Regions from separate parts of the Megasphaera indica genome, predicted to be linked through region 3. Evidence: riboswitches for the same ligand, from Rfam matches in the RefSeq annotation. Region 3 holds a riboswitch; each other region holds the start of a gene.
What was found. Region 3 has a riboswitch for ZMP and ZTP ahead of ACFCTO_RS09810 (phosphoribosylaminoimidazolecarboxamide formyltransferase). Riboswitches for the same ligand answer to the same signal wherever they lie in the genome.
Positions count from the first base shown of each region.

Region 1: it holds a riboswitch for ZMP and ZTP, as region 3 does, so the genes downstream of both, ACFCTO_RS10210 (formate--tetrahydrofolate ligase) here and ACFCTO_RS09810 (phosphoribosylaminoimidazolecarboxamide formyltransferase) in region 3, are expected to answer to the same signal.
Region 2: it holds a riboswitch for ZMP and ZTP, as region 3 does, so the genes downstream of both, ACFCTO_RS10055 (L-lactate MFS transporter) here and ACFCTO_RS09810 (phosphoribosylaminoimidazolecarboxamide formyltransferase) in region 3, are expected to answer to the same signal.

Region 1 is NZ_JBKKJR010000022.1:3,427-6,702, forward strand. Features, by position in the region: gene ACFCTO_RS10205 (cyclodeaminase/cyclohydrolase family protein) at 1-33, opposite strand, end outside; gene ACFCTO_RS10210 (formate--tetrahydrofolate ligase) at 35-1,714, opposite strand; ZMP/ZTP riboswitch at 1,767-1,844, opposite strand; gene ACFCTO_RS10215 (phosphohexomutase domain-containing protein) at 1,898-3,276, opposite strand, start outside.
Region 2 is NZ_JBKKJR010000021.1:18,086-21,361, forward strand. Features, by position in the region: gene rsmG (16S rRNA (guanine(527)-N(7))-methyltransferase RsmG) at 1-406, shown strand, start outside; gene ACFCTO_RS10050 (D-alanyl-D-alanine carboxypeptidase family protein) at 424-1,569, shown strand; ZMP/ZTP riboswitch at 1,628-1,712, shown strand; gene ACFCTO_RS10055 (L-lactate MFS transporter) at 1,788-3,026, shown strand.
Region 3 is NZ_JBKKJR010000020.1:27,859-31,134, forward strand. Features, by position in the region: gene ACFCTO_RS09810 (phosphoribosylaminoimidazolecarboxamide formyltransferase) at 196-1,371, opposite strand; ZMP/ZTP riboswitch at 1,425-1,502, opposite strand; gene ACFCTO_RS09815 (hypothetical protein) at 1,710-2,198, opposite strand; gene ACFCTO_RS09820 (hypothetical protein) at 2,447-3,276, shown strand, end outside.

The DNA of each region.
Region 1 (3,276 bases), on a different contig from region 3:
GAGGGGCATGGATTGGAATTGTGCAAAATCCATCTTAGAACAATCCCGTAATGACGCCATTTTCGTCGATGTCCATGCGGTTGGCAGCCGGTACTTTCGGCAGGCCCGGCATGGTCATGATATTGCTCGTCTGGCAAACGATGAAGCCCGCACCGGTGCAGACGCGGACGTCTTTGACCGTGACCTTGAAGCCCTTCGGTGCCCCCAGGAGCGCCGGGTTATCGGACAGGGAATACTGCGTCTTGGCCACGCAAATCGGCATTTTATCGAGGCCAAAGGCTTCCAGTTCCTTGATCTGTTTCTGAGCGTTGCCTTCAAAGAGGACGCCGTCGCCGCCGTAGACTTTCTTGACGATAGTTTCCAGTTTTTCAGGAATCGAAGCGTTGACGTCGTAGAGCGGTTTGTACGGGGTCTTCGGCTGCTGCAGCAGTTTCAGGACTTTTTCGCCCATTTCGACGCCGCCTTTGCCGCCTTCGGCCCAGCAGTTGTTGAGGGCGACTTCGACGCCGTAATCTTCGCAGAGTTTCCGCAGCGTAGCGATTTCTTCATCTGTATCGCTGATGAATTTATTGATGCCTACGACGACGGGTACGTCGAAGAGGCGCATATTTTCGATGTGTTTGGCCAGGTTGGCAAAGCCCTTCTTCAAGGCTTCGACATTTTCTTCCTGCAAGTTCTTCTTGTCGACGCCACCGTGCATCTTCAGGGCACGGACGGTCGCAACGATGACGACGGCATCGGGTTTGATACCGGCGAAACGGCATTTGATGTCCATGAATTTTTCAGCACCCAGGTCGGCACCGAAACCGGCTTCCGTAACGGCGATATCGCCCATCTTCATAGCCAGTTTGGTTGCAACGACGGAGTTGCAGCCGTGGGCGATGTTGGCGAAGGGACCGCCGTGGACCAAGGCCGGCGTATGTTCGATGGTCTGGACCAAATTCGGCTTGATGGCATCTTTCATGAGGATGGCCATGGCGCCTTCGACGCCGAGCTGACGGGCTTTGACCAGATTGCCGTCCAGGTCATAGGCCACGGTGATGTCGCCCATGCGCTTCTTGAGGTCCATGAGGTCGTTGGCCAGGCAAAGGGCTGCCATGATTTCCGAAGCGACAGTGATCATGAAATGGTCTTCCCGCGGGAAGCCGCAGACTTTGCCGCCCATGCCGACGACGACGTTGCGCAAAGCCCGGTCGTTCATATCCATGACGCGTTTCCAGATGATGCGGCGCACATCGATGCGCAGGGCGTTGCCTTGATGGACATGGTTGTCGATGGCTGCGGCCAAGAGGTTGTTGGCTGCCGTAATGGCGTGCATGTCACCGGTGAAGTGCAGGTTGATATCTTCCATGGGCAGGACCTGGGAATAGCCGCCGCCAGCAGCGCCGCCTTTGATGCCGAAGACCGGTCCCAGGGACGGTTCGCGCAGGGCGACGACAGCCTTATGGCCCATGTAGTTCAGTGCCTGAGCCAGGCCGATAGTGGTCAAGGTCTTGCCTTCGCCAGCCGGTGTCGGCGTGATGGCCGTGACCAGGACCAGTTTCCCGTCTTTATTCTTCGACAGGCGCTTAATGGCGTCAAAAGAAATCTTTGCTTTATATTTTCCGTAGAGTTCCAAGTCATCATCGGTGAGGCCGACTTGTTTTGCAATGGCCGTAATCGGTTCCAATTTCGTCTGCTGTGCAATTTCGATATCGCTCAATACCTTTGCCATAGTAGTTGTCACTCCTGTTCTTTTCTTTGCATAAAAAAAGGCCGCTCCGCTGGAAGGTTGCCCAGACGGTCGGCTTTAAGAAATCATGCTCCCCGTGGTAACTCCACTTCCGTCAGTCACATGATTATAGCTTCATTATACAAAAAAAGAACCCTCTGGTCAAGGGTTCTTTTTCAGGACATCTTACTGGATCACGCTGGTATCGAGGTGTTCAAAGCCCGTGAGCAGGCCTTTCACCTGACTGGCAATCTGCTGACAACCGCCTTTTTCCCTGCTTTCGATGTTCAGCGGCATGTTCGGGTCGTGGAGGGACATGCGCAGCAGGGCCCAGCCGTTAGGGAATACGAGGCGCACGCCTTCATAGGACGGCTTGGCGATGGCGATGCCCGCTTGAGCGGCCCGTTCTTCAAACTGTTTAAGTACGTCAGCGCCGTAGGCCTGGACGTCGTCTGTGCCGATGATTTTCAGGCGGAATTCAACGCCTTCCGCAGGATGGCCCAATTTGGCAATGAGGTCGCCGAGCTGTTTGCCTTCCTTCTTGGCTTTCGTCGCAGCGATGAGCAGTTTGACGGCCAGGTACGCGCCGTCGTCGAGGTAGTAGTTTTCACTCAGCGCGCCGTGGCCGGATGTTTCGATGGCCAGCGGCGAGACTGTACCGGCCTTGTTGAGGCGGATACATTCGTCGATGACATTCTTATAGCCCCGCATATAGCGGTGATGGACCAGGTGGAGTTCATCCTGGAGGAACGTCGTCAGTTCATCGGACGTGACCGAGTCGGTGACGATAGTGCTGCCGGGATAATCAGGCGCCAAGATGGCGGCCATCATGGCGATGAGAGCGTTGCGGTTGATTTCTTCCCCATCGGGCAAGACAGCGCTCATGCGGTCCACGTCGGTATCGAAAATGAGGCCCAAGTCGGCTTTGTTGTCGAGGACAGCCTTACGGATAGAGGCCATGGCATCGGCATTTTCCGGGTTAGGGATATGGTTGGGGAACATGCCATCCGGTTCGAGGAACTGGCTGCCCGTCGTATCGGCGCCGAGTTCCGCCAGGACCTTAGTGGCAAAGAAACCGCCGCTGCCGTTGCCGGCGTCGACGACGATATGCATCCCTTCCAGGGGACGGTCGTACATGCCGGAACAGAGGCCGGCACAAATCTTACGGCGCAGGTGCAGGGCGTAGAGGTCGATCAGGTCCAGCGAGGCAATGGCAGCCGACGATACGGCCATGGCCGACGACTGGGAAGCCAGGGTCAGGACTTCTTTGACTTCGCTCTTTTCCAGGCCGCCGTCGACGGTAAAGAATTTCAGGCCATTGCGGTTATAGGGCAAATGGCTGGCCGTAATCATGATGGAGCCATCCATGTGGGTATCTTCAAAAATAATGGACATGAACATGGCCGGCGTCGAAGCCAAGCCGCAGTCCGTGACGTGGACGCCCTGACCGAGGAGGCCGCCGAATACGGCTTCTTTCATCATGCCCGCCGACACGCGGGAATCGTGGCCGACGGCAATGCGCAGGTCACTCGTCTGTTTATTCAGCTTCTTGGCTAAAAACTTGG
Region 2 (3,276 bases), on a different contig from region 3:
GCAAAAGCGCCTGACCTTCCTGGAAAACACGGTCCGCGATATAGGACTGACGGCGTCGTTCCTCCACGGCCGGGCCGAAGAAATGGCCCATAAGCCGGAATACCGCAGCGCTTTCGATATCGTCACCAGCCGGGCCGTCGCCCGCCTGAACATATTGGCCGAATGGGCCCTGCCCTACGTGAAGACCGGAGGCTATTTCATTTCCCTCAAAGGGGCCCAGTATGAAGACGAACTGGCAGAAGGCGAAAAAGCCCTGCAGATCCTGGGCGGCAAAATCGCCGAAGTCCGGCCTGTCCACCTGCCGGGACTCGATGACGTCCGCGCCGTCCTTTACATCGAGAAAGTGAAGGAAAGCCCCAAGAAGTATCCCCGCAAGCCCAAGATGGCTGCGAAAAATCCCTTATAGAGAAAGAAGTGTATGCTATGTCTTTGAAAAGAATCTTCTGTCTGGCTGCAGCCGCCTGCCTGACCGTGTCGGCCGCCGTCTTTGCCGATACGCCGCAGCCGCCTGAAATCAGCGCTCATGCCGCCTATGTCATGGATGCCGATACGGGTGACACGCTCTATGCGAAAAATGCCGACGACCGGGCCTATCCGGGCAGTACGACGAAAATCATGACCGGTATTCTCGGCGTCGAATTGGGTAAGGCCCAGGGCAAAATGGACCAGCCCCTCAATATCACCAATGACGTCTACAACATCGAAAGCGATGCGTCTGTCCTGGGCATCGATCCTGACGACCAGATTACCCTGCGCCATGCCCTGACCGGCATGATGACCGTATCCGGCTGTGATGCGGCCGTTGCCGTAGCCGAAACGGTTACGCCGACCCAGGCCGATTTCGTCGCCAAGATGAATGAAAAAGCAGCCGCCCTGGGCTGCACGAATACCCATTTCGCCAATCCCCATGGCCTGCCGGACAGCAATCACTATTCGACGGCCCGCGATATGGCGACGATTGCCGCTTATGGCATGAAAATGCCGGAATTCCGCGACATGGTCAGCCACAGTGAATACGACATGCCCTATATCAACGGCGGGTCCAAGCACTGCACGACGACGAACTATTTCCTGACCAGCGGCTTCCCAGGTGCCAACGGTATCAAGACCGGTACGACCAATGCCGGCGGTCCCTGCCTGATCGCTTCGGCTACCCAGGATGGCCGGACGGTCATCGCTTCCATCATGAACTCGGACGACCGCTTCGGCGATGCCCAGAAATTGATGGCCTATGGTTTTTCCGTCCTGAAACCGGTCGAACCGGCAGAAAACGTCTATATCCTGCGTCAGGCACCGGCAGGCCAGACCTTGTCGGATATCAAGGAAAAACAGGCCCAGGCTGCTGAACTGGCATCGCAGCAGAAGCAGGAAGCAGCTACGGCTGCCGCTTCCACGGCTGCGGCCAAAGCGCCTGTCAAAACAGCTACAACGGTAAAGACCGCAACGGAAACAGCTGCTAAAACGGCAGCCAAGACGACTGCGAAAACCGCTGCCAAAGCTGATACGGTGAAGACCAGTAAGCCGGCTGTTTCCAGCCAGCCTTACGTTCCCTTCTCGCCGGCTGCTTAAAAGTTTACAAAGGGATATTGACAATCACCGTCCATATTCGTATAATAAGCACATCAGCAGATTCGTACAGGACTGACGGAATCAAGTGGAGTAACCACATGAACTGTACGGAGATTTTCATGCCGACCGTCTGGGCAAGAGTATGCTACATATTCTTGAGCCAGGCGGCCGGTATTTTTTTTTCGCCAGCCTGGCTCCTCACAAGGAGTGTTGTCTAAATGAAACGAAATCGCTGGCTCATCGCCCTGTCTGCCATGGGGCTCCACCTCTGTATCGGCAGTGTCTACGCCTGGAGCGTCCTCACCAAGCCCATCATGGAATCTATGGGCTTTACCCTAAAGGAAACGACGTGGACCTTTTCCCTGGCCATTCTCTTCCTCGGCCTGTCGGCCGGCTTTTTGGGCAGTTTCGTCCAGAAAATCGGCCCTCGCAAGTCCGGCCTCTTATCTATGACCTGTTTCGTCACGGCCATGTTCGGCACGGCAGCGGCTCTCTATGCCCACAGCCTGCCCATGCTCTACGCTTTTTACGGCGTCATCGGCGGCGTCGGCCTGGGGACGGGCTATATCACGCCCGTATCGACACTGGTCAAATGGTTCCCGGAAAATCGGGGCTTCGCTACGGGCCTGGCTATCATGGGCTTCGGTTTTGCCAGCCTCATCGCCGGTCCGGCCATGCAGCTGCTGGTCCAGCATTTTGGCTTAGTCGCTAACTTCATCATCCTCGGCTGCGTCTATATGGTCGTCATGACGGCTTCGTCGCTCTACCTGGCTCCGCCGGCAGCCGGAGACGTTCCGGCCAAGGCCGAAAAAGAATCTTCCGTCGAATACGCCGACGCCCAGCCGCAGTTCACCGTCCGCCGGGCCATGAAGACCTGGCAGTTCTACGCCATCTGGTGGCTCTTCTTCACCAACATCACCTGCGGTATTGCCCTGCTGTCTGTCGCTTCGCCCATGGCACAGGATGTCGTCGGCATGTCGCCTATGGCGGCGGCTTCCATGGTCGGCTTCATCGGCCTCATGAACGGCGCCGGCCGCATCGCCTGGGCGACCATATCCGACTACATCGGCCGCTCGGCTACGTATGTCCTCTTCTTTGTCATTGAAATCCTGGCCTTTTGGCAGCTGGCTGGCGTTACGGGCGCCTTCAGTTTCCAGGTCCTGGTCCTGCTCATCATTTCCTGCTATGGTGGCGGCTTCTCGTGCATGCCGGCCTACCTCAGCGACCTCTTCGGTACGAAATACCTCAGTGCCATCCACGGCCGCATCCTCACGGCCTGGGGTGCTGCCGGCGTCGCCGGTCCCCTGGTCCTGTCGCTCATCAAAGAAAATACCAACAGTTATGCCGTCACCTTGTACTTCTTCGTCGGCGCCTTCACCGTCGCCCTGGCCCTGATGCTCTTCCTCAAATACCGCACCCGCCACGGCATCGCCCGCGTCGCAGAAGCACGGGGATGATCGTTCATCGTAGGTCGTTCGTCGTAGGGGGGCGCACGCGGGCGCCCCACGGGTCGCCCCTACAACGAAAAAAAGCTGTCGCTCATGCGGCAGCTTTTTTTTCGATGACGACGAACGATGAACGATGAACGAATCGCAGCCAGGCGACAAATAATCCAAGGCCTGTGGCCTCGTGCGTAGGGGGATGCTCTTTAACCTCTCAGACCGCCTTCGGCGGCCAGCTCCCCTATAAAGGGAGCCTTGGGCGTCC
Region 3 (3,276 bases):
GTGCGACAGCGCCTTTTCTTGTAGGTGCGCCACGTGGGGCGCCCGCTCTGGGATAGGTACGATTTCCCGACCCGTTTGCTAGAAGAATCATCCAAATTCCTAACGGGTCGCCCACGTGGCCCCTACAAACTCTATACTACAAACTATAGGGCATAGGAACCCCGTGAGCGGTCCTTCTTCTTCCCAGGGGAAGCCTTAATGATGGAACAGGCGCAGGCCGGTCATGGCCATGGCGATGTTGTATTTATCGCACGTTTCGATGACATTGTCGTCGCGGATGGAGCCGCCGGCCTGGGCGATGTAGTCGACGCCGCTGCGATGGGCCCGTTCAATGTTGTCGCCAAAGGGGAAGAAGGCATCGCTGCCCAGGGCTACGCCGTGGAGCTGGGCAATCCAGGCTTTCTTTTCTTCCCGTGTGAGCGGTTCCGGTTTTTCCGTGAACAGGTCCTGCCAGATGCCGTCGGCCAGGACGTCTTCGTAGTCATCGGAGATGTAGACGTCGATGGCGTTGTCGCGGTTCGGACGGCGGACATCGTCGCGGAAAGGCAGGTTCAGGACTTTCGGGTTCTGGCGGAGCCACCAGATATCGGCCTTGTTGCCGGCCAGGCGCGTGCAGTGGACGCGGGACTGCTGGCCAGCGCCGACGCCGATGGTCATGCCGTCTTTGACGTAGCAGACCGAATTGGACTGGGTATATTTCAAAGTGATGAGGGCGATCATCAAATCGCGCTGAGCCGCTGCCGGGATATCCTTGTTCTTCGTCGGGATATTTTTGAAGAGGTCCGTCGTAATCTTGGCTTCATTGCGTTCCTGTTCAAAGGTGACGCCATAGACTTCCTTCGATTCGACGAGGCGCGGCTTGTAGTCCGGGTTTATCTGGAGGACGCAGTAATTCCCCTTCTTCTTGGTCTTCAAAATAGCCAGGGCTTCGTCGCTGTAGCCCGGAGCGATGACGCCGTCCGAGACTTCCCGCTTGAGGAGCGTTGCCGTTTCGACATCGCAGACGTCGGACAGGGCAACAAAATCGCCGTACGAGCTCATGCGGTCAGCACCGCGGGCGCAGGCATAGGCCGAAGCCAGGGGGGACAATCTCAAATCGTCGACCCAGTATATCTTTTTCAGGGTATCACTCATGTCCGTAGCGACGGCGGCCCCAGCCGGGCTGACGTGCTTGAAGGAAGCCGCTGCCGGAAGGCCTGTCGCTTCTTTCAATTCTTTGACCAGCTGATAGCTGTTGAAGGCGTCGAGCAAATTAATATAACCGGGACGGCCGTTGAGGACCGTAAAGGGCAGGTCGCTTCCATCTTTCATATAAACCCGGGCCGACGACTGGTTGGGATTGCAGCCGTATTTTAATTGCAGTTCTTTCATGGTGATTCCTCCTGAATAGTTAAGCAAAAATAAAAAATACCGACACTTCTGGAACGTTTCGCCCAGACGGTCGGCTCGTACGAATCATGCTCCCCGTGGTAACTCCACTTCCGTCAGTCACATGTTTCAGATTTATTATACCGTCCGCAGACGGGAGATGTCAAGAAAAAGGACCGCCCTTCGGACGGTCCCTTTTTCTGTAGGGGCGCCACGTGGGGCGCCCGCTCCAGGATGATGTGATTTCCATTTTCCATTCGGTTTACTAGGAGAAACATCCAATCCCTAACGGTTCACCCACGTGCGCCACTACAGTGTCACGAGCCACTAATCACTATCCACTAACCCGCCTGTTGTTCAAAGATGTCCTGGGCCAGGCCCATGGGTTCATCGCGGAAGAGGCGTTCGTCCATGGTCTTCAGATTTTCGGCGATGTGCGGTACGAATTCCATCTGGTCGAGGATGTCCTTTTGCAGATCCACGCCCGGTGCGATTTCCGTGAGGACTAAGCCCTTATCGGTGAGGACGAAGACACAGCGTTCGGTGATGAACATGACCTGCTGGTTGTGTTTATGGGCATATTCAGCACTGAAGGTAATCTGGCCGACCTTATCGATGAATTTCTGGACAGCCCCTTCATGGGTGATGACCAGTTTGCCGTCCCGGATTTCTTCGCGCAGGCCCTTGGCCGTAAAGGTGCCACAGAAGACGACTTTATGCGTATTCTGGGTGATGTTGATGAAGCCGCCGCAGCCGGCGATGCGGTCTTTGAACTTGCTGACGTTGACGTCGCCTTTGGCATTACATTCTGCCATGCCCAGGAAAGCCATATCCAGGCCGCCGCCATCGTAAAAGTCGAACTGATACGGATGGTCGACGATGGCATCGGCGTTGGCCGAACCGCCAAAGTCCGCGCCGCTGGCCGGTACGCCGCCGATAGGCCCAGACCAGGACGGGGAAAGGTGAAAGCCGCGACCAGGCCATCCATTTCTACGCCGGCCGCGCTGACTGCCACACGGCCCTGCGCCAGCTGCTCCACCAATACCTGGAAGGTCTCCAGTCCCAGGGGATGCTGATCATGACCGGCCAGTTCCACGTCCTCGACCAGAACGGCATCTGGCAGCTCCTGGAAGAATGTCACAACGACCGCTGGTCCTGCGACGTCCACTTAGGCCTGAAGATGGACGTCTTTGCCGATCATATGCCCCAGGCCGCCAGCAGCCTCTATCAGTGTCTGGACCACTTATTGACCTATAATTTCACCATGCACGAAATCGACTACGAATCGTACCGCAACATCATCGTCCTCAAAGACGCCTTTGCCTACCTCTACTACGTCGACGGCGACGACTACATCGACATGTGCCTGACCATCACCGACCCGGCCCAGGTCCGGGAAATCTATAAGAAGTGCTGCGCCTACATGATGGTCCAGCCCGTCCTCATGGAGCCCCGCCAGTCCCTGGGCATGGAAAAATTCGGCTACCGCGACATCTTCTTTACATCCAACAACTACCTCTTCTTCCTGACCAACGGCCTGGAATTCCTCCTCCCCGACGAAGTCTATACGTCGCTGTGCCAGCTCATCGACGAAGGAAAATATCCCAATGCCACCAAAGAATGGGTCCGGCGCATCCAGTACATCTGGTACCGCATCATCGAACAGGGGCGCATGAAAATCATCATGCCCAAGAATTCCATCATCCGCTACCTGGAAACGGGCTGCTTCTACCTGACCGACATGAACTACCAGATGACGCCAGACGAAAGAAAGGCCCAGCTCAACCTCATCGTCGAAAAGATGAAGCAGAACCCGGCCATTACTTACGGGATCCTCCTCCCGGCATCGGGAGAAAGCAGTTATACGAATTTTTCTAATCTCGCCTTTTACGGCAATTACACGTCAGC